3 regions of the Blautia sp. HCP3S3_H10_2 genome follow, and region 1 is predicted to be linked to each of the others. Evidence: predicted binding sites of a transcription regulator. Region 1 holds the regulator's gene; each other region holds the start of a gene.

Evidence for each region. Region 1 encodes HrcA, which represses chaperone genes, less so after heat shock. Its sites were predicted from a motif close to TGTTAGCACTCNNNNNNNNNGAGTGCTAACA; they were not measured.
Region 2: the regulator HrcA is predicted to act here: its motif matches at 954-984, upstream of ACTQWB_RS04065 (Hsp20/alpha crystallin family protein).
Region 3: the regulator HrcA is predicted to act here: its motif matches at 920-950, upstream of ACTQWB_RS11145 (Hsp20/alpha crystallin family protein).

What each region holds. Positions count from the first base shown of each region.
Region 1 is NZ_JBQKCL010000014.1:46,132-48,402, reverse strand. Features, by position in the region: gene ACTQWB_RS14525 (TIGR00730 family Rossman fold protein) at 1-357, shown strand, start outside; gene hrcA (heat-inducible transcriptional repressor HrcA) at 534-1,574, shown strand; gene grpE (nucleotide exchange factor GrpE) at 1,603-2,259, shown strand.
Region 2 is NZ_JBQKCL010000003.1:107,357-109,627, forward strand. Features, by position in the region: gene ACTQWB_RS04055 (ABC transporter ATP-binding protein) at 1-329, opposite strand, end outside; gene ACTQWB_RS04060 (MarR family winged helix-turn-helix transcriptional regulator) at 319-831, opposite strand; gene ACTQWB_RS04065 (Hsp20/alpha crystallin family protein) at 1,097-1,531, shown strand; gene ACTQWB_RS04070 (exonuclease domain-containing protein) at 1,891-2,271, shown strand, end outside.
Region 3 is NZ_JBQKCL010000009.1:6,434-8,704, forward strand. Features, by position in the region: gene ACTQWB_RS11140 (HdeD family acid-resistance protein) at 1-278, opposite strand, end outside; gene ACTQWB_RS11145 (Hsp20/alpha crystallin family protein) at 351-791, opposite strand; gene ACTQWB_RS11150 (MarR family winged helix-turn-helix transcriptional regulator) at 1,132-1,563, shown strand; gene ACTQWB_RS11155 (co-chaperone GroES) at 1,775-2,062, shown strand; gene groL (chaperonin GroEL) at 2,088-2,271, shown strand, end outside.

The DNA of each region.
Region 1 (2,271 bases):
CCGCGCTTTTTTGACCAGCCGGGGGTACTTTTTGAGAACTGCACAGAATTTATCTTTACAGAAACCATGAGAGAGAGGAAAAAGCTTCTGGAAGAAAAGTCCGATGCCACAGTAGTAGCACCAGGCGGAATCGGAACTTACGAGGAATTTTTTGAGATCCTGACATTAAAAAGCCTGAACCGGATAGACAGACCAATCGTTCTTTATAATATCAATGGCTATTATGATAAAATGAAAGCGTTGCTTGAGCATACGGTGGAGGAAAAGTTTATGGAGCCGTCTGTTATGAGTCTGATTGCATTTCTGAATAAGCCGGATGAGATACTGGACTACATAGAGCACTACAAAAACCACTAAAAAAGATGAAAAAAATTTGTAAAAAATATTGACAAATGGGATACTGAGGTGTATCTTAAGAGCATAGATGTTAGCACTCCTAAATAATGAGTGCTAACAAAGGAATTCAGGGAAGCCAGACGGGAGATAAGATATCAGGCATGACCGTCTGCTTTTCAGAAAGGAGCAGATATTTCATGGATGAAGTATTAGATGAGCGCAAACGGAAAATACTGAAAGCAATCATCAAGACTTATATGGAAACTGGTGAGCCGGTAGGTTCCAGAACCATTTCCAAGTATCCGGATTTAAATGTCAGCTCTGCTACAATCCGAAATGAGATGTCCGACCTGACGGATATGGGCTATATTGTACAGCCCCACACCTCAGCCGGAAGAATTCCATCAGATAAAGGCTATCGCCTTTATGTGGATGAGCTTACCAGGGAGAAGGAAGCCGAGATCGCAGAGATCCGCGATATGATGATTGAAAAGTCAGATAAGATGGATAAGGTATTGAAGCAGGTTGCTAAAGTACTTGCCAATAATACCAATTATGCGACCATGGTTGCAGTTCCCCAGTATAAAGGAAGTACCTTGAAGTTCATTCAGCTTTCACGTGTCAATGAAAGACAGCTGATTGCCGTAGTTGTATGTGAAGGCAATGTGATCCGGAACCAGATCATTAATATTGATGAGGAGATGGATGACCAGACGATCCTGAAGCTGAATCTTCTTCTTAATACGAACCTGAACGGTGTTCCTATCCAGGACATCAATCTTGGCATGATCGCCAGACTGAAAGAACAGGCTGGAAGCCACAGCGGTGTGGTTGCAAATGTGCTGGACGCAGTTGCAGCTACCATTCATGTGGATGAAGAAGATATGAAGGTATATACATCGGGAGCGACTAACATATTTAAGTATCCTGAGCTTGCAGATACATCCAAGGCAAGCGAGCTGATTTCTACTTTTGAGGATAAGCAGGAGCTTGCGGATATGGTTCGTGAGGAAATGGGAGATCCTAAGAGTACAGGAGTTCAGGTTTATATCGGAGATGAAGTTCCGGTACGTACCATGAAGGACTGCAGTGTGGTGACAGCTACTTACGAGCTGGGTGATGGAATGCGCGGAACCATTGGAATCATTGGTCCGAAGCGGATGGATTACGAGAATGTGGTAGACAGCTTGAAGAAATTAAAAGTCCAGCTTGATGAAATGGTAAATAAGAAAACCTAGAAAGGCGGTTGAAAGCGTGTCAGAAGAAATGAATAAAGAAGCCGAAGTACAGGAAGAAGCAGTTGATATTCCGGTAACCGACGGAAGTGAAGAAGAGGCAGCAGACACAGCCCAGACATCAGAAGAAGCTTCGAAGGAAACCGAAGAGGCAGCCGATACAGAAGAAACGAAGCAGCCAGACCAGGAGACCGAAGAGTCAAAAGAACCGGAAAATAAGACGAAAACTTCTTTCTTCGGTAAGAAGAAAAAAGAAAAAGATAAATTTGAACAGCAGATCGAGGAACTTACAGACAGACTGAAGCGCAGCATGGCTGAATTTGATAATTACCGCAAAAGAACGGAGAAAGAAAAATCCAGCATGTACATCATTGGTGCGAAAGACATCGTCGAGAAGATGCTTCCCATTGTGGATAACTTCGAAAGAGGTCTTGCACAGGCACCGGAAGATGATCCTTTTGCTGAAGGCATGAAGATGATCTACAAACAGATGATGACAGCGTTTGATGAGATGGGCGTAAAGCCAATCGAAACTGTAGGTAAGGAATTTGACCCGAATCTGCATAATGCAGTCATGCATGTAGAAGACGAATCCGTTGGTGAGAACATCGTTGTGGAGGAATTCCAGAAAGGATACACTTACAAAGATTTCGTCGTAAGACACAGCATGGTAAAGGTTGCGAATTGAGCGAAAGCAACT
Region 2 (2,271 bases), on a different contig from region 1:
CCATACAGGATCTGTTTCATCTGGCGGTTTACATTATTGGCGAAGCGTCTGACATAGAGCCGCTTCAGGTATCGGGCAATCTGCACGATTGCGATTACCAGGGCATAGGAAACGGCCAGTGTGAGCATATCGCGGAATTCTGCTTTATCCCCCAGGATATCTGCCAGGCAGCCTGCCATTTTTCCCTCGAACCACGGTCCTGCCAGAAGTCCAATATTATAGATGAGTCCGGAGATGGTAACAGCGGCCAGTATGCGCCATTCTTCCTGAAAATAAGACAGGATACGGTCTGGCTGAAAATTCTTCTGACTTTTTTCTTTACTTTCCATGGGCAGTCACGCTTTCTGAGGGCGATAAGGAAGAGGTGCCTGTATGTCTGGCAATCACCTCTGTCATGTGAATGAAATCCGCTTTACTTTCTTTCTTTGAACGCTGGTATAATTTATCCAGTGTTTTACAAAAGGCAGCTTTTTCTTCCTCCGGTAATTCTGCCAGAAGCCATTCATAGTAAAGAGACTCGATCTGCGCCTTGGAGTTTTTCAGATTTTCAGCCTGAGCTGTGGCATATAGCAGGCGGCTTCGACCATCGTCGGGATTGTCTCTTCGTTCCAGATATCCTTTGGCTTCCAGATTAGCTGTCTGACGGGCAACAGCACCTTTGTCCAGCCCTGTGATCTTGCAGACTCCGGCCTGGGTGATGCCGGGATTTTTGCGAATGGCATGGATCACATCAAATTCACCAGAGCCGATTCCATCAGCCCGCATGGTCCGCACTGTAAATTTGCTGATCTCACGGGCGATTTTCGTTATTTGTCTTTTGGTACTGTCCATGATAACCTCCTTGCAAAAAAAAAGATGTAGTATCAACTAAAATTAATTAGATGATACCACATCTTTTTTGCTTGTCAAGAGAAATAGAAGCTGTAATTTTAAATCACAAATTCTTCACAAAAAAATAGCACTCACCTCTTGACAGTGCTAACAATGCGTGTTATATTACATACAGAACAAAGGAAGAGAGAAAAAGAAAGCTTCCAGTTCCAGTGAAAATGTTAATAAAACACATAAGTGTTCACAATATAAGGAGGAATGAGTTATGTTAATGCCTAGTATTTTTGGAGAAGATTTATTTGATGATTGGATGAGAATGCCGGTAGAAAGAGAGAATCGCAGAGATTACAGAACTGCTGAATTGATGAAGACAGATATTAAGGATGTAGATGGCAATTATGAACTGAGCATAGATCTGCCAGGCTTTCATAAAGAGGATGTGAAGATTCAGCTGAAGGATGGTTACCTGAATATTCAGGCGTCCAGAACCGAGAATAAAGATGAGAAGGATAATAATGGCAAGTTTATCCACAGAGAACGTTACACCGGACAGTGTTCCAGAAGCTTTTATGTAGGCAAGGATCTGGAGCATGAAGACATCCATGCGAAATACGACAATGGTGTTTTGACCGTCACCTTCCCGAAGGAAGCGAAGAAGAAAGTGCCGGAAGAGAAGAAATTCATTTCCATTGAAGGCTGATCTTGCAAGAATGACTTGAAGATTATCTGAGTGACATAGACGAAATAAATTAAGTGCGTTGTCCGTGAACCAGAAGCGGCGGCCGGCGTAAAGAACTGATGTGATTGCAGTACGAATAACATTTATAGGGCAATCACGAGATGCTTGAGGACAGCTTCTTTTCATATAGATTTGGTATTGCTTATTTCTTAAAATTTACATAGATTTTGTTTCATACCCCCCTCATTTACCTGCCGGTTACCCGCCGGCAGGCTTTTTTAATCTGTCTATCCCCTTTTTTCACATCTTTACATCAATTCCCTTGTCTGTTATACTTGTCTGGACTTATTACGTGATTTTCCAGAAGAAGGGATTTACCCATGAATTACATTGTATTTGACCTGGAGTGGAACCAGAGCCCAGGAGGAAAAAGGTGGTCTAACAGCCGTCTGCCTTTTGAAATCATAGAAATCGGCGCCGTAAAACTGAATGAAAAGAAAGAAATCGTGGACAGCTTTCAGTGCCTGATCAAGCCCCAGGTGTACAATTGGATTCATGACAGCATTCATGAAGTCATTCACATGAATTATAAAGATCTGCAGAATGGGACACTTTTCCCACAGGCTGTTACAGAATTTCTGGAGTGGTGTGGAGAAGACTATATTTTTTTTACCTGGGGAAACCAGGATGTAATGGAATTGCAGCGCAATATGAAATATTATGGTAAGCTGCCATTACTACCGGGACCGGTAACTTACTAT
Region 3 (2,271 bases), on a different contig from region 1:
GAAATAGTCATTGCTGTAAACCATCCATTTCCCAAAATGAATAAAGACATCAGTACGGTTAGAATGCCGTCAGCAAGAAACCAGCCAGATCCTGCCATATAATCATGACCGGCTGCAAATATCACAATATCTATAATGCCGGAAAACATCATGGCAACTCCAAAGATAATGGGAAGACCATAAAGAATTTTTCCGGGATTCCTCAAACATCCGATCCCGGTTATAATCAGAAAGATTCCGGCTAAAATCCATAATACTCTTGATGTCGTTTTACTCATATCAAAAACCTCTTTTCCGATTGCATTTGGCTTTTAAAACAGGCAGGGGTTTTATTCCCTGCCCGTTTGAGATTAACCTTCGATGGAAATATAATGTGAGTTGTTTTCTACTGCCTTCTGCTCTTTTGGAACAGTAAAGGAAAGAATACCATTTTCAAATTTCGGATGGATGTCTTCTCTCTGAACATTATTTCCTACATAAAAGCTTCTGCTTACATTTCCGGTATAACGCTCGCGGCGGATATATTTTCCTTCCTTATCTTTTTCATCTTTATCCAGACCTTTTGCTGCACTTACAGTTACATAACCGTTTTCAAGCTGGATCTGAATCTCGTCTTTCTTAAATCCAGGAAGATCAATTGCCACTTCGTAAGCGTTGTCTTCTTCCTTCACATCAGTCTTCATGATATGGGGAGCATGTTTTCCATACAATTTTTTATCGATGTCCGGAAAAGCAAAATCATCCATAAAATCATCAAATAAATTTTCTCCAAAAATACTAGGCATTAACATAAGTCATATCTCCTTTCATGACATAAACTAAAGTTTGCACTATCGGAGAAACCCGAAGTGTTGATTTATGAATATCAGGAAGAAAAATCATATTCTCTTTCTTTGTTCTATGTGTAATATAACATATGAATTAGCACTCGTCAATAGAGAGTGCTAATAATTGTGTGAAGATTTTGTGAACTTTGCGAAATAAAATAATTACTGATATTAGATTCAGCGGAATAGATTCCAGATGTTAATCATTAATTAAGAGGAAACAAAAAAGTCGTTTAAAATTAAATGGTGACGAATTATTAAACTTGTGATAGAATGAAAAAAACATTGAAAGAAGCTGAACTAAATGGATACACAAATTGATATCATATTGCAGGGAGGACAGTTTAAAAAGCTGTTAGAGGAACAGAGCGTTGAATTACGAGAAAAATATGATATGAAAAGAGCAGAACTGGAGATATTATACTTCCTGTCAAAATGCGGAACACATAATACCTCTACGGATATCCACCATCAGTTGATGATGAACCGTGGACATATTTCGCAGGCAGTTGACAGTCTCTGCAGGAGAAATTATCTTATTGCGATACCGGATAAGAATGATAGAAGATATATTCATTATGAAATATCTGATTATGCGAAGGATCTGGTAACAGAAATGACGAAGAGAAGGGAAGCAATGAACGGGATGATTTTAAAAGGTGTGTCGGAAGAAGAATTGAAGGTTTTTCGGGAAGTATCGGAAAAAATCAGGAAAAATATAAATGAATTAATTTAGATGATCAAAAGATGCAAAGTAATGGTTAAGGTGCTTCGCATCTTTTTTAAATTATTTTGGAAACCTATTGACAAGAGAAATACAGGTGATATAATACTTTAAAAATAAATAATTTAAAAATAAAACATGTTTCGCAAGAAACATATTTTTTGCGAAACACGATGGCACTCAACAAGCAAGAGTGCTAACAAAAGAAAGGCAGGTTATTCATATGAAATTAAAACCATTGGGTGACAAAGTAGTTCTTCAGTATCAGGATGTTGAAGAAAAGACAGAATCAGGAATCATTCTGCCAGACAGCGCAAAAGAAAAATCGCAGGAAGCTGTAGTAATCGCAGTTGGTCCGGGAAAATGTAAAGACGGACAGAAAGTTCCCATGCAGGTAAAAGAAGGAGATAAAGTCATTATTTCTGAATACGGCGGCACAGAAGTAAAAATTGGCGACGAAGAATATAAAATTGTAAGTCAGGACGATATTCTGGCAATTGTAGAGAAATAGAAAGTGTTGAAAGAAGGAAATTATCATGGCAAAAGAGATTAGTTTTGATATTGATGTTCGAAAAAAGATGGAGGCCGGTGTAGACAGACTGGCAGATACAGTAAAGGTAACATTGGGGCCAAAAGGAAGAAATGTTGTACTGGATAAATCTTACGGTGCACCATTAATTACAAACGATGGTGTGACCATTGCAAAAGAGATCGAACTGG